DNA from 3 places in the Pseudovibrio sp. WM33 genome. Region 3 is predicted to be linked to each of the others. Evidence: predicted binding sites of a transcription regulator. Region 3 holds the regulator's gene; each other region holds the start of a gene.
The links. The regulator LexA, encoded in region 3, represses DNA repair genes until DNA is damaged. The targets are predictions, from matches to a motif close to TGTTCNNNNTGTGTTCNG.
Positions count from the first base shown of each region.

Region 1: a site for LexA is predicted at 2,510-2,527, ahead of uvrA (excinuclease ABC subunit UvrA). Genes of this name have one in related genera too.
Region 2: a site for LexA is predicted at 1,399-1,416, ahead of recA (recombinase RecA). Genes of this name have one in related genera too.

Region 1 is NZ_LMCK01000079.1:19,431-24,735, reverse strand. Features, by position in the region: gene uvrA (excinuclease ABC subunit UvrA) at 1-2,297, opposite strand, end outside; gene PsWM33_RS13500 (single-stranded DNA-binding protein) at 2,699-3,256, shown strand; tRNA gene PsWM33_RS13495 (tRNA-Glu) at 3,524-3,598, opposite strand; gene PsWM33_RS13490 (VOC family protein) at 3,789-4,229, opposite strand; gene PsWM33_RS13485 (cold-shock protein) at 4,647-5,228, shown strand.
Region 2 is NZ_LMCK01000090.1:157,069-162,373, reverse strand. Features, by position in the region: gene PsWM33_RS16125 (pseudouridine-5'-phosphate glycosidase) at 1-211, opposite strand, end outside; gene PsWM33_RS16120 (carbohydrate kinase family protein) at 244-1,167, opposite strand; gene recA (recombinase RecA) at 1,469-2,533, shown strand; gene alaS (alanine--tRNA ligase) at 2,724-5,305, shown strand, end outside.
Region 3 is NZ_LMCK01000022.1:22,489-27,793, reverse strand. Features, by position in the region: gene PsWM33_RS05960 (molybdopterin molybdotransferase MoeA) at 1-911, shown strand, start outside; gene lexA (transcriptional repressor LexA) at 1,161-1,883, shown strand; gene PsWM33_RS05945 (ComEC/Rec2 family competence protein) at 1,779-4,331, opposite strand; gene gltX (glutamate--tRNA ligase) at 4,457-5,305, shown strand, end outside.

The sequences.
Region 1 (5,305 bases), on a different contig from region 3:
TCGCAGCGTCCGCCTTTTACGTTGAAGGAGAAGCGGCCCGGCGCGTAGCCGCGCGTTTTCGCTTCCGGCATGCCTGCAAACCACTCCCGGATTGGAGTGAAGGCGCCTGTATAGGTTGCCGGGTTGGAGCGCGGCGTTCTGCCAATTGGGGACTGATCAATGTCGATGACTTTGTCCAGGCGCTCCAGACCTTCAATCCGGTCATGCGGGGCAGGGTTGTCGCGTGCGCCATTGAGGCGACGAGCGGTTGCCTTGTAGACGGTATCGATCAGGAATGTGGATTTACCGCCACCAGATACACCGGTTACACAAGTGAATGTGCCAAGCGGGATGGTAGCATTCACATCTTTGAGGTTGTTGCCGCGCGCGCCGAACACTTTGATCTGACGGTTCTTGTCAATCTTGCGCGGCTCATCTGGTTGCGGGATGCTCATTTTGCCGGAAAGGTACTTGCCAGTGAGGGAGGCCGGATTGGCCATCACTTCATCCGGCGTGCCTTTGGCAACTACTTGTCCACCATGGATACCTGCGCCCGGACCCACATCCACCACGTAATCCGCGGTGAGGACGGCGTCTTCGTCGTGTTCTACCACGATAACAGTGTTGCCGAGATTGCGCAGGTGTTTCAGGGTTTCCAGAAGGCGGGCATTGTCACGTTGGTGCAGGCCGATGGATGGTTCATCCAGAACATAAAGCACACCAGTCAGGCCGGAACCGATCTGGGAGGCCAAGCGAATACGTTGGCTCTCACCACCAGACAGGGTTCCGGAAGAGCGGTCCATGGAAAGGTATTCCAAGCCAACATCGTTGAGGAACTTCAGGCGCTCACGGATTTCCTTGAGGATGCGATATGCGATTTCGTTCTGTTTATCAGAGAGCTTTTCATCAATGCTGGAGAACCAGTCATGTGCGGTTTTGATGGAAAGGGCTGTGATCTCGCCTATATGGCGATCTGCTATTTTGACGCAAAGGGCTTCAGGCTTGAGGCGGTAGCCTTTACAAGCGTCGCAAGCATGGTCGGATTGGTAGCGTGAAAGTTCATCGCGCACCATCTGAGAATCTGTTTCACGCCAGCGCCGCTCGATGTTGCCAACAACGCCTTCGAATGGCTTTTCGGTTTTGTAAGAGCGGGTGCCGTCGTCATAAACAAACTGCACTTTTGTGTTGCCGGTTCCAAACAGCACTGCATTGCGAAAGTCTTCAGGAAGGTCTTTCCAGGCCTTGGTCATCGGCTGTTTATGATGCTTGGCCAAGGCTTCCAGTGTTTGGGTGTAATAGGGAGAGGTTGAGCCTGTTTTTGACCACGGCAGGATCGCGCCACCCCGAAGGGACAGGGTTTGGTCCGGTACAACGAGTTCGGCTTCAAACGCCAGCTTTGTGCCGAGACCGTCGCAGGTCGGGCATGCGCCAAACGGGTTGTTGAACGAGAACAGACGCGGTTCAATCTCTGGGATCGTGAAGCCGGAGACCGGGCAAGCGAACTTTTCAGAGAAAATGAGTTGCTTTGCTTTGCCTTTCTCATCCTGCTGATCTGCAAACTCAACGGTAGCGAGGCCTTCAGCCAGCTCCAGTGCCGTTTCCAGAGAATCTGCCAGGCGGCCAGCCATGTCTTCGCGCACAACGATACGGTCAACAACGACGTCAATATCGTGTTTGAACTTCTTATCCAGAGTGGGTGCATCGGCGATTTCATAATACTCGCCATCAACTTTTACGCGCTGGAAGCCCTTTTTCATGAGCTCAGCAAGTTCTTTTCTATACTCGCCTTTGCGGCCACGCACGATTGGGGCCAGCAGGTAAAGGCGGGTTCCTTCTTCTAATGTCAGAATGCGGTCTACCATTTGGGAGACGGTCTGACTTTCAATTGGAAGGCCCGTTGCCGGTGAGTATGGAATGCCTACGCGCGCGAACAGAAGGCGCATGTAGTCATAGATTTCTGTGACTGTGCCGACTGTGGAACGTGGGTTTTTGGAGGTTGTTTTCTGTTCAATGGAGATTGCAGGTGACAAGCCGTCGATCTGATCTACGTCCGGTTTCTGCATCATTTCAAGGAACTGGCGGGCGTAAGCGCTCAGGCTTTCAACGTAGCGGCGCTGCCCTTCAGCGTAAATCGTATCGAAGGCAAGAGAGGATTTGCCTGAGCCGGACAGGCCTGTCATGACGATCAGGCTGTCTCGTGGAAGATCCAGGTCCACATTCTTCAAGTTATGTTCGCGAGCGCCACGTACAGTGATCTGCTTCATAAGGTCTGCGCGCGCGGGAGTATTTTGTGTGTCATGTGTTGGCGACTTCGCCATGGAACTGTCCTTTATCACGGATACCGAGTTCGCATATAAAAAGCAAAACAGGTCTGGGCGCGATCCTCAAAATGCAGGAGAATGAGCGCTGGAAATCAGGTGGAACATAAACGGAACAATTTTAAGGAGCAAGCCTTTTTGAGTTTGCTCGCGTAAAATTGTCTTTTAGAAAAATTGAGAGTTGAACGTAGCAGTTTTGCAAGGCAATGTGTCGGAACAAAAATAGAACGAGCAGATAGCCTTGCTTGCGGGCGCCTGATATTCCGACTGAAAGCCTAGGAAATGTGGACAACCACTGCGGCTTTGAGAAAGTCTGTTTGAATTGTAGAGCGCGGAGCATAGGTTACTTGCCAACTTAACTCGCTTAAACTTTGGGCGAGTTCAGACTTAGGAGTAATTCAATGGCCGGTAGCGTCAATAAAGTCATTTTGGTTGGAAATTTGGGCGCAGATCCGGAAATTCGCCGTACGCAGGACGGTCGTCCGATCGTCAACTTGCGTATCGCTACTTCGGAGAGCTGGCGTGACCGTAACAGCGGCGAGCGCCGTGAGCGGACCGAATGGCACCGTGTTGTTGTGTTTAATGAAGGTCTTGCAAAGGTTGCCGAGCAATTCCTGCGCAAAGGCTCCAAGGTTTACATCGAAGGTCAGTTGCAAACTCGCAAATGGCAGGACCAGAGCGGCCAGGATAAATACTCCACCGAGATCGTTCTGCAGGGCTTCAACTCTACGCTGACTATGCTTGATGGTCGCGGCGAAGGCGGTGGTGCAGGCGGCCAGGGTGGCCAGTCCGGTGGCTTCGGCGGCAGCGGCAGCGGCGGCGGCGGATACGACCAGGGCGGTGGTTTTGGTGGTGGTGGCTCCAGCAATCAGGGCGGCGGTTTCGGCGGTGGCAGCGGAGGTGGTCAAGCACCATCTGGCGGCTTCGGCGGCGGAATGGACGACGAAATTCCGTTCTAAGCCAAGCATGCAATTCAAGATGGCCCGGAGTGAGCGCAGGTTCACTGCCGGGCTTTTTTGTGTTCCGGTGCGAGGTCTTGCTCAGAAGATGATGCGGGTAAAAATCTTATCTTTCGACTTTACTTGGGCTTAAGTGGACTGGTCGCGGCTATGGGGATTGGGGAGCTTGTTTGCAGAGATGTGTCGTCAATGCTTGCTCTCAAAATAATAGAGAAACAGCGCATGAAGATGCAATGCTAGCAAATTAAATAAATTGAAGGAGAGAATTGGTACGCCCAAGGGGAATCGAACCCCTGTTTCCGCCGTGAAAGGGCGGCGTCCTAACCGCTAGACGATGGGCGCACTCTACAGCATTTGCGCAATGTGGCGCGCTGTGAGGAGGCTTATAAGTTTTCAGTAGGATATTGTCTAGTGCTTAAAATTTTATAATTCAAACAATCCACAAATACGGATTTGGTCTATTCTTTTCTTAATTATTGTTAGATTTCAGCGCCTCAATCGAAATTGAGACGCTGAGATGTTTGTGCTGGAATTACCAGCTTCCGGTGTTGCCCATGGAGAGCCATGGCTCAGCTGGTTCAAGGCTTCCACCTTTTTGCAAAAGCTCAATGGAAATTCCATCTGGAGAAACAATGAATGCCATACGGCCGTCGCGTGGTGGTCGGTTGATTGTGATCCCAGAGGCTTGAAGCTTTTCGCAGGTCTCATAGATATTGTCGACTTCATAGGCGAGGTGGCCGAAGTTGCGACCTCCGGCGTACTCTTCCGGATCCCAGTTGTATGTTAGCTCGAGTGCTGGTGCGGAAGATGCGCTGAAGCTTTCTTTGTCTTCAGGCGCAGCCAGGAAGACAAGCGTGAAGCGGCCAGCTTCGCTTTCGTGACGGCGAACTTCTTCCAGCCCAAAGATGCTGCAATAAAACTTCAGGGATTCATCAAGATCTTTAACGCGGACCATGGTGTGTAGATAACGCATGTCGAACTCTTTCTTTTATGGGATTGGCTCTGTGAAGTGGGAACCAGCAGAGGTTGAAGTTGGCAGAAGCTAGCGCGAAAAAAGCTAGGAGGGAAGGGTGCCTAGTATTTCTGAATTCTGAATATGCAAGGTATGCTCCGCAATAGTGTGTATCTGATGACGAGCGGAGACTTTGAAAGTAACGCGGGGATTCATGGGATAAAATCTTCAGTAGTGTTAGCTATACCCCCTCCAAACTTCAGGTAAATGGTGTTGATAGGACAACACTAACCAAATCAATGGGGGATCATTTAGCTCTTTGTTAATTTTTTACCTTTTTGCCGTCGGGCGTAATGATATTCTTTTTGTGGAATCAAGTGGTGTTCGGTTTTGATCGAGCGTTACATTTCAGATGCGGCAAATTTCGGGGCATTCATCATGGTGGTAAAAACGGCGCCTCAGTTAGGCTCTGTCGAGGACCTGGTTGACGATACAGCCTTAGATGTTCTTCAAGTGGCAGGAACAATCAAGTGGTTTGATATTGGCAAAGGCTATGGTTTTGTAGAGCCGGAAGACGATCTGCCTGACGTCTTGTTGCATGTTACATGCTTGCGCAGGGACGGCTATCAGACGGCGTATGAAGGCGCGCGTGTTGTTTGCGAGGTGCTTAATCGTCCGCGCGGATTGCAGGCGATGCGCATTCTTTCCATGGATGAGAGTTATGCGGTTCATCCTTCTCAGCTGCCACCTTCTCGGACGCACGTGCAGGTGACACCAGAGGGTAGTTTTATCGACGCGGAAGTAAAGTGGTTTAACCGGGTCAAGGGCTTTGGCTTCCTGACGCGTGGCGAAGGCACGGAAGATATTTTCATTCATATGGAAACATTGCGTCGTTTCGGCATTACGGAGTTGCGGCCTGGCCAAAAGGTGCAGGTGCGCTTTGGTGACGGGCCGAAAGGCAAGATGGCTGCGGAAGTTCGGCCTGTTGGGAGTGGTACTCACATTCCGGCATCCCACTGACGAGAGTCTGACGATTTTCTGATCACATTCCTGAGATTTGCTGATTTTAAGCCCTTGGCGACTTGCCAAGGGTTTTT
Region 2 (5,305 bases), on a different contig from region 3:
CTACGTGAAGCTCGCCATTCAACACTGCGATTGTTGCAGGGACTGCGCCACCGTCACGGATGATCTGTTCTACTTCGCGGGCAGTCTCAACGTTTTGCGGGTACGGCATACCATGGGTAATGATGGTGGACTCCAGCGCAACAATAGGGGCGCCATTGCTCAGAGCATCTGCAACTTCTTTTGAATGATGGATTTTAATTGAACTTCCCATGGTTTTCCCAGTCTTTCGTATGTTGTTGGTGCTTAGGCATGTTCTAATAAACGAGCTTTAAGCGATTGGGGTGAAAGCGTTTCTGGCGCGGCGCCAGTCGCTTCCACTGTAATTGATGCAGAAGCAAGGCCGCTTTTTACTGCTGAAACCGGGGCTTCATTGAGGCAGCTTGCATAAAGAAAGCCTGCAATGAAGGCATCACCTGCGCCGGTGACATCCACGGGAACAACAGAAAATGGAGTGTGCGAGCTTGTGCTGCCTGCACAGTGAAGAGCCAGTGGCTTGTTGGAATTGCTGACCAGAACAATTGGAATGCCCGCAGTTGCCAGCTTTTGAGCTAGTTCTTCTGCTGAGAATTCTCCTGGTTCGCACTCCAAAAGAGCTGTGGCTTCATCTGTGTTGGTAAAAAGAATGTCGATTTTTGAGAGGAGGGGACGCAGTTTGGGCGCCTTCGCAATTGAGACGGTGTCTGCTGCGAGAAGGCGATGCTCCTTGGCATTGGCAAGTGAGAGAAGCGTTGCTTCTTCCAGATTGGTTTCACAGAGCCAGATGTCGCAGTCCAGCAGAGCCTGTGGGATTGGATGGGCTTGTGAGAAACTCACCATCGCTGTGATTTCACTATCCGAAATAGCGGAGAATAACGTACCGTCCGGATTGTGAAGTGCCAGATAGGATCCGGTTCTCCCTTCTGCGACAGTGGTGATACTGGAAGTATCAATCCCGCATTCTGTCAGACTTTTTGCGAGGAATGCTCCATCTGCATCGTCCCCCAGACATCCATGCATTGTTGGTTGCATGCCTAGCCGGGCCATTGCACGTGCAATGTTTGCTCCAACACCTCCAGCACGGGACATAATTTTCCCGGGTGTTGAGGTGTCCGGCTTGAATGGTCGATCTGCATGGGCAATCCTGTCCAGATGGATTGCTCCGATTACTCCGACCTTTTTAGTGGACATAACCAATTCTCCTCCCGACATCGAAAGACAGTTGATATGCAATGTGGTTGGCCAAAGCAAGCTACGAGCAAATACAGACTGTGGGTGATGTATCAAAAGTGCATTTTGCTGTTTGATTCCAGATGCGTTCCTCCAAACGGGTGTCGGGAAAAGTTATCTACATGTTGAACAATAGGAGAACATATTGAAATTAATCCATTTTTATTAGTTAGTTATCAGGTATTGCGGAGTTGGAACAAAATGAGTACAAATAACTGACTTTGAAACTACGCGTCCATCGTGGAATAAGGGATGAGAACGTATGGCACAAACTTCACTTCGCCTTGTTGAGGGCAATCAGATGGACAAGAATAAAGCACTGGATGCAGCGCTTTCCCAAATTGAACGAGCCTTTGGTAAAGGCTCCATTATGCGCATGGGCCAGGGGCAGGCCGTAGAAATCCAGAGCGTTTCGACTGGTTCTCTCAGTCTTGATATCGGCCTTGGAATCGGCGGGCTCCCAAAAGGGCGTATCGTTGAGATCTATGGACCTGAAAGCTCCGGTAAAACCACGCTGGCTTTGCACACAGTTGCCTGTGCGCAGCAAGGAGGCGGGATTTGCGCCTTTATTGATGCTGAACATGCGCTGGATCCGATTTATGCACGCAAGCTTGGTGTGAATATTGATGACCTGCTCATCTCTCAGCCGGATGCTGGTGAACAGGCGCTTGAGATCGCCGATACGCTGGTTCGCTCGGGTGCGATTGATGTGCTGGTGATCGATTCCGTTGCTGCGCTGACGCCAAAAGCAGAACTTGAAGGTGAGATGGGCGATTCGCTCCCTGGCCTGCAGGCTCGTTTGATGAGCCAAGCGCTGCGCAAGCTGACCGCTTCCATTTCCAAATCCAATACCATGGTGATCTTCATCAACCAGATTCGCATGAAGATCGGTGTGATGTTTGGTTCGCCTGAGACGACAACTGGTGGTAACGCGCTCAAGTTCTATGCTTCTGTGCGTTTGGATATCCGCCGTATCGGTGCGATTAAAGATCGTGACGAGATTGTTGGTAACCAGACCCGCGTGAAAGTGGTGAAGAATAAGCTGGCGCCTCCATTCAAGCAGGTTGAGTTTGACATCATCTACGGCGAAGGCATCTCCAAAATGGGGGAATTGCTGGATCTTGGTGTGAAAGGCGGCATTGTTGAGAAGTCAGGTGCGTGGTTCTCTTACAACAGCCAGCGGCTGGGGCAGGGGCGAGAGAACTCGAAAACCTTCCTGAAAGAGAATCCTGAACTGGCGGATGAGATTGAACTTGCTATCCGACAGAATGCAGGTTTGATTGCTGAAAAGATTGATGATCCGGAAAAAGCTGCGGAAAACCAATAGAGTTTAGAGGGGCTGGATTTATCCAGCCTCTTTTTTTGTAGGGTTTTATGGACAGATTTGCTGCATATGGCTAAAACGCGGCAGATACTAATTTTTTGTTGCATCGTTTTTGATGCGCATACCCTGCAATTTGGCGGCTGTGATTGTTGAAGTAGCTGCCCACTAGAAAACGAGACGGACATCAATACCTATGAGTGGCGTCAACGAAATTCGGTCGGCTTTTCTCGACTACTTTGCAAAGAACGGACACGAAGTTGTTCCTTCCAGTCCACTGGTGCCACGCAATGATCCGACATTGATGTTTACAAATGCGGGTATGGTGCCATTCAAGAACGTATTCACCGGTTTGGAAAAACGGGATTACGTGCGTGCAACATCTTCGCAAAAATGTGTCCGCGCTGGCGGTAAGCACAACGATCTGGACAATGTTGGCTACACTGCGCGCCATCACACCTTCTTTGAAATGCTGGGCAACTTTTCCTTTGGAGATTACTTCAAGGAAAACGCTATTGAGCTGGCATGGAATCTGATCACCAAAGAATACGGGCTGCCGGCTGACAAGCTGTTGATCACCGTTTATTCCGAGGATGAAGAAGCATTCAAGATCTGGAAGAAGTTGACTGGCTTTGCTGATGAGAAAATCATCCGCATCCCAACTTCAGACAACTTCTGGGCCATGGGTGATACCGGTCCTTGTGGCCCATGCTCCGAGATCTTCTACGATCACGGCGAACATATCTGGGGTGGCCCTCCAGGATCTCCTGAGGAAGATGGTGATCGCTTTATCGAGATTTGGAATCTCGTGTTCATGCAGTACGAGCAGCTGCCAGAAAAGCGTATCGATCTGCCGCGTCCATCCATCGATACTGGCATGGGTCTTGAGCGTTTTGCTGCGATTATGCAGGGCGTACATAACAACTACGAGATCGATCTCTTCAAGGCTCTGATTGCGAGCTCTGAGCATCTCACCGGTGTTGAAGCTGTTGGCAAAGCACAGGCGAGCCACCGAGTGATTGCAGATCACTTGCGGTCCATGGCCTTCCTGATTGCTGACGGTGTTCTGCCTTCCAATGAAGGTCGTGGTTACGTTCTGCGCCGCATCATGCGCCGTGCGATGCGCCATGCAAACCTTTTGGGTGCGCAAGAGCCGGTTATCTTCAATATGCTGCCGACACTTGTGCGTGAAATGGGGCAGGCGTTCCCTGAGCTTCCACGTGCTGAAAAGCTTATTGAAGAGACTGTTCAGCTGGAAGAAAAGCGTTTCATCAAAACTCTTGAGCGCGGTCTTGGCCTGCTGGAAGATGCAACCAGTTCTCTGGGTTCTGGTGATCAGCTTGATGGTGAAACAGCGTTTAAGCTTTATGACACCTTCGGCTTCCCGCTCGATCTGACACAGGATGCATTGCGTAGCCGTGAGATTGCGGTTGATACCGATGGGTTCAATACTGCTATGGAGCGCCAGCGTGCTGAAGCGCGTGCGGCGTGGTCAGGTTCCGGCGATGCTGCAACCGATGCGATCTGGTTCTCCATTAAGGAGAAAGCAGGCGCGACTGAGTTCCTCGGTTATGAGACTGAGAAGGCAGAAGGCGTTGTTTTGAACCTTGTGAAGGATGGTGAAGAAGTTACTTCTCTGAAGCAGGGTGAAGAAGGGTCTTTGATCCTTAACCAGACGCCGTTTTATGGCGAATCCGGTGGTCAGGTTGGCGACTGTGGTACCATGGTTGCAGATGGTGTTTCCCTTGCTGTCACCAACACGCAGAAGAAAGCTGACGGTCTGTTCGTCCATTTTGTTCGTGTTGAGAGCGGTGAAGTTAAGGTGGACGATGCGCTTGAGTTGGTTGTTGACCATTCTCGCCGCAGTGCTATTCGTTCCAACCACTCCGCAACGCACCTGGTTCACGAAGCATTGCGTGAAGTGCTTGGTACTCACGTTGCTCAGAAGGGCTCTTTGGTTACGCCAGAACGTCTGCGTTTTGACTTTTCGCATCCAAAGCCTGTCAGCGCTGAAGAAACGGTACGGGTTGAGGCTCTGGCCAACGAGATCTTGCTGCAAAACGGTGCAGTTGAGACTTCTTTGATGGAAGTTGATGAGGCGATCGAAGCTGGCGCGATGGCTCTGTTCGGTGAGAAGTATGGCGATGAAGTCCGTGTGGTTTCCATGGGTACGGCGACTACTGGCGAGAAAGCCGGAAAGTCTTACTCTGTGGAACTTTGCGGTGGTACGCATGTGAAGCGCACTGGTGACATCGGTCTTGTGACTGTTGTTTCTGAAGGTGCTGTTGCTGCTGGTGTTCGCCGTATTGAAGCACTTACTGGTGATGAAGCACGTAAGTATCTGGCTGAGCAGGATGCGCTGATGCGTGAGAGTGCTGGTTTGCTTAAGGTTGCTGCAGCTGACGTTCCTGCTCGTATTGCAAGCTTGCTGGATGAGCGCAAGAAGCTTGAGCGTGAACTGACGGATGCGAAGAAGAAACTTGCGATGGGCGGTGGCAGCTCCGATGGGGATGCCGGTGTTACTGAAGCGGGTAAGTTCAAGCTTATGGCTCGTGTTCTTGAAGGCATCAATCCGAAGGATCTCAAGTCTGTTGCCGATGAAGGCAAGACTGCGATTGGTTCCGGTGTTGTTGTGCTGATCAGCAAAGCGGAAGATGGAAAAGCTGCGATCGTTGTTGGCTCGACTAAGGATGTGAGTGAGACAGCCAGTGCGGTTGAGCTTGTTCGCATTGGTTCTGCTGCTCTTGGTGGTCGTGGTGGCGGTGGCCGTCCGGACAT
Region 3 (5,305 bases):
CAGGCGTCGACGCGATTTTAATGCAGGAAAACGCTCGCCGTGACGGGGATAACCTGTTTTGCGAGGAAGCCGTTTCTGTTGGTAAGTTCATCCGCCCAGCAGGCCTCGACTTCAAAGAAGGTCAAACCCTCCTGAAGGCAGGCGCGCCACTCGGCTTCCGTGAGTTATCGCTTGCAGGCGCCATGAACCACGCAGCCTTGCCAGTACGCAAAAAACCGGTTGTTGCGATCCTCGCAAATGGTGATGAACTCGTAGAGCCAGGCCAGGTACCAGGTCCGAATCAAATCATCGCGTCCAATCAGGTCGGCATCGCAGAATTCGTCAGAAACTGCGGTGGAACGCCAATGATGCTGGGCATTGCACCAGACCAACCTGAGGAAATCGCGGCACGCGTGAAGCAGGCCATTGAAGCGAAAGCCGATGTACTGGTGACACTCGGCGGTGCCTCTGTGGGCGACCACGATCTCATTCAGGACGTGCTGGGCGCTGAAGGCATGGAGCTAGGCTTCTGGCGCATCGCCATGCGCCCGGGCAAGCCCCTCATGGCCGGTGCCCTTGGCCCGATGAAAGTCCTCGGCCTTCCTGGCAATCCAGTCTCCAGCCTTGTATGCGCACTCCTCTTCCTCGGCCCGCTTCTGGACAAGATGTTAGGCCGCACGGTCTCTGTGACAAATCAAGGCGTTACCAAAGCAACTCTGGCAGATGATTTGCCTACAAATGATATGCGCCAGGACTACCTGCGCGCCAGTCTGGACACAGACGAACACGGAGATCTGATAGCAACACCGTTTGGCAAACAGGACTCTTCCATGCTTGCCTTGCTGACAAAAGCAGATGCCCTGATCATTCGTCCACCACACGCACCAGCTGCAAAGGCAGGTGAAAAAGTGGACCTGCTCAAGCTACGCTAAATCCAGACATCAGAAGTGGGCAACCCCTGCCCACTCACCCACCAGAAACCAAATCCCCCAGTTCTAGCAGGGCTTAACCTCAACAAACCCATTGCAGAACACAATGAGAACAGGTAGAGTACGTTCGTGTTTTGTCCTTCCAATCGCAGAAGTTGAAGTCTTTCAGCTTCTTGGAATTACAAAACTGCGATTGGTCAGGAATGACCGCTCACTTTCAATCAGCGCCTTAGGAGCGAACGGGGATAAAAGATGCTTACACAGAAGCAACACGAGCTTTTGATGTTCATCCATCAACGCTTGAAGGAAGCCGGTGTTCCGCCCTCCTTCGATGAGATGAAGGACGCGCTGGACCTCCGTTCCAAATCCGGCATTCACCGGCTGATCACAGCTCTGGAAGAGCGCGGCTTCATTCGCCGCTTGCCGAACAGAGCTCGTGCACTTGAAATCCTCAAACTGCCAGACTCCATTTCTCCGGGCCTGAAGCCTGCCGCTAAGGAAAAAGGCTTTGCACCTGAGGTGATTGAGGGCTCCCTGAGCAAGAAAGTAGCAACGCCGCCACCTCCACGCACCACATCACCAGACGAAGTGCCAACGCTGGAAATCCCGGTCATGGGCCGCATTGCTGCAGGCGTACCAATCGAAGCAATCCAGACACAAAGCCATACCATCGCAATGCCTGCTGATCTGATGGGTCGCGGTGAGCATTATGCGCTGGAAGTCAAAGGCGACTCCATGATCGATGCCGGTATCTTCGATGGGGATACCGTGTTGATCAAACGTGGTGACACGGCTGATAACGGCGAAATCGTTGTGGCGCTGATTGATGAAGAAGAAGCAACCTTGAAGCGCCTGCGCAAAAAAGGCGCCTCAGTCGCGTTGGAAGCGGCCAACCCCGCCTACGAAACTCGCATCTTCGGCCCGGGCCGCGTCCACGTTCAAGGCAAGATGATTGCGCTCTTCCGCCGCTATTAAATCATTGGTTGCCTGAGGCAATTTTGGATTCCAAGGTCTGCGCTGAGCATCATATGCCCAGCGCACTTTTTTTATTCTTTCCCCGCCCTTAGCGCCAGCTGAGAGCCAGATGTAAGCTGAACCTCGTTCTCCGAAAATCTTCTGGTCGATAACCAGCTCAGCCCGGCAAGCCGGAGGCGCCTGAACCTGTGTGATGACGATGGTGGCAAGATGGCAGTCAGCCTCCAAAACATCAACTGCTTTGGACTGCGCCAGCAGGATAGGTTCTGAACTTACCCTCTCTCCCTCCGCAGGCTGCTGAGGGAATATCTCAATCACACAGCCGCGCTCATCACAGGACCGATCTGAAGCCCTCACCTTGTGCTGCTTGAACGAACCCGCTGAACCCCCACCAGCGCGCAACAGGCTGTCAGCAGCAAACGACATACGCGAGGACGTCAGTCGAAACGCACCATCCTGCCCATAATAAGCAATGTGCTTGCCCGCATCTGCAATCATCAGATCAGGCGCCTTGCCACCGGCAAACATCAGGACACTCACCGTAAATGCCGGAAGTGAAAGCCATTTCAGGCGCAGCGGCGTCACACACAGCACGACAATCGCTAGGATCACGAGCAGATACCCTGGAGCACTGGCAACCCCGAGACTGGTCAGCCCCTCACTGAGTGAGCTCACCCAGTAGGCAGCTTTCAGCACCAGCGCCAACCCAGCCTCCATCCCTTGCAGAAAGAACGCATCCGCACCAAACGGGATCGCCAACAGACTCAATAACCCAAGGGGCATAACCACAAAAGTCACCAATGGCATAGCAAGAATATTCCCCAGAACTCCATAAGGCGCAACCTGCTCAAAATGCATCGCCGCAACTGGCCCCGTGGCAGCACCTGCAATCAACGAGGTCAACGCACAAGCTAGAATCCACTTTAAGATTACACGACTAACCTTCTGAAACCATGAGGTATTCCGTCTGCGCGAACTGTCTCGATCACCGAGCAACCAATCCTTCCCAAGCATATAGGCTGAGAGCAAGGCGAGCACTGCAATGAAGGACATCTGAAACCCGGGAGCCAGAACCTCCTCCGGCCTCAGGCTTAAAAGCACAAGGCAAGCCAGCGCCAGACCACGCAGACTGAAGGCCCGCCGACCAAGCAGACCCGCGCATAAAATCATCGCCGCCATCAAAAAAGCCCGCTGCGTTGCCACAGAAGCTCCTGACAAACCAAGATAAACAATCGCCGCAATCAGTGCTGCCACGCTGGCATAAACGTGAATATGTCCTTTCAGCGCAAGCGACTGGCTGAGGGATAGGATCAGGCGGGCACCAAGGAAGACCAGAGAGGTCACAAGTCCCATATGCATGCCGGAGATAGCGAGCACATGAGCAAGCCCTGCATTGCGCAAGGCATCCTTGTCAGCGGTGGCAAGATAGTCTCGCTTGCCCACCAGAAGTGCAACAGCAAACGCACTTTCCGGGCTGTTATCCAACACCCGCCGGATCCGCTGTGCTATCCCACTGCGCACACGCTCTATCCCTTGCAGAAAACTTGTGCCCTCTACCTGTGCCACAACAACCGGTTTGGAAAGCGCATAGCCGACTGCACCAATCCCACTGAAAAACGCAGTTCGGGCAAAGTCATACCCACCGGGGCGCACCGCACCTCCCGGCGGCAACAACCGAGCCTTCAGCTGCATCCTGTCCCCCATCACGGGTGCCTCTTTCATCCCCTTGATGCTAATCCGGATGCGATAAGAAAGAAGAGTTACGCCCTTCTGCGAAAGTGTTGTCACATCTGCAAAAATGACGGAGTAAGCCCCTTTGCCAGAATGCTTCACTCCAGCAACCACACCCTCCACTTTGCGTGTAACCGGGCGCTCCAGCGGGTCACCGCGCGCATACTCCACGCGCAAGTCAGCAAGGAAGAACCCGGCAGTAAAGAACAAAAGCGCGGTCAGCCCAACCGTTAACCGCCCGATCTTCCAACGACGAAAAGCGAATACTCCCAATAAGATAAAAGGAGTTCCGCTTAAAACACTGTAAGGCTCTGCGGGGAGTGAGAAATAAACCAGTACACCAGCCAAGTGGCAGAGCGCATACCAGAGGATGCCATGCCCCTTGTTCCAATCCTGTACCAGAGCAGAGCGGGCATAACTCATGACAGCTGGCCAATCCGGCCTCAGCACGAAACCCAGCAGCTCACGTATCTTTTGGACCACATCACGAAGCCTAAGGCGCTGTTTCTCTTCAGCAAAACGCGTGCTTGCGTTGCTATGTGCGTTTTTTGCGTTGGTTTGCGTTTTTGTGCGTTGCTGTGTGACTCGTCCAGCAAGCGCCGTATCGGTCTCAAACAGCACAGAAGAAAACTTATCCTCCTCAAGGCAAAGCTCACCTATTCTGGGAGCACAGCCACCAGATTGCGTCTTGTCTGAGGATGATTGCCCCTCGCGCACCCTTAAGTCCCTTTCTGCCACTTGGGAACTTTTCAATGCTATGATACACAGCCCGCAGAGGTACGGCGCCCCGCCGTAATTACCCCAAACTATTCGAAGTAACTTGAAACTTTTCCGGAACACCTATGACTAAACCTGTTGTGACGCGCTTTGCGCCTTCTCCTACTGGCTACCTGCATATTGGCGGCGCCCGTACAGCCCTGTTCAACTGGCTTCTGGCAAAACACAGCGGCGGTAAAATGCTGCTGCGCATTGAAGACACCGATCGCTCCCGCTCCACCGAGGAAGCCGTAGACGCGCTTCTGGACGGTCTGTCCTGGCTGGGCATCGACTGGGACGGCGAGCCGATCTCCCAGTATGGCCGCGTTGACCGCCACCGCGAAGTTGCTGAGCAGATGGTCAAGGACGGCACTGCGTACTATTGCTACTGCTCCCCGGAAGAAGTGAACGAGATGCGCGAGAAGGCCCGCGCAGAAGGTCGCCCGCCGCGTTATGACGGCACCTGGCGTGATCGTGACCCTTCTGAAGCACCGGAAGGCGTCGCCCCTGCCATTCGCCTGAAAGCACCGCTCGAAGGTGACACCATCGTGGAAGATCAGGTTCAGGGCACCGTCAAGTTCGCCAATAAGGATCTGGACGACCTGATCCTCGTGCGTTCTGATGGCAACCCAACCTACATGCTGGCTGTTGTGGTAGACGACCACGACATGGGCGTCACCCACATCGTACGTGGTGATGACCACCTGACCAACGCAGCACGCCAGTCCCTGATCTACAAGGCTCTGAACTGGGATGTCCCGGTCATGGCGCACATTCCGCTGATCTATGGACCAGATGGCGCAAAGCTCTCCAAGCGCCACGGCGCAGTTGGCGCAGAAGCCTACCGGGCTATGGGCTACCTGCCATCCGCCATGCGCAACTATCTGGCGCGCCTCGGCTGGTCCCATGGCGATGACGAGATCTTCTCTACCGAT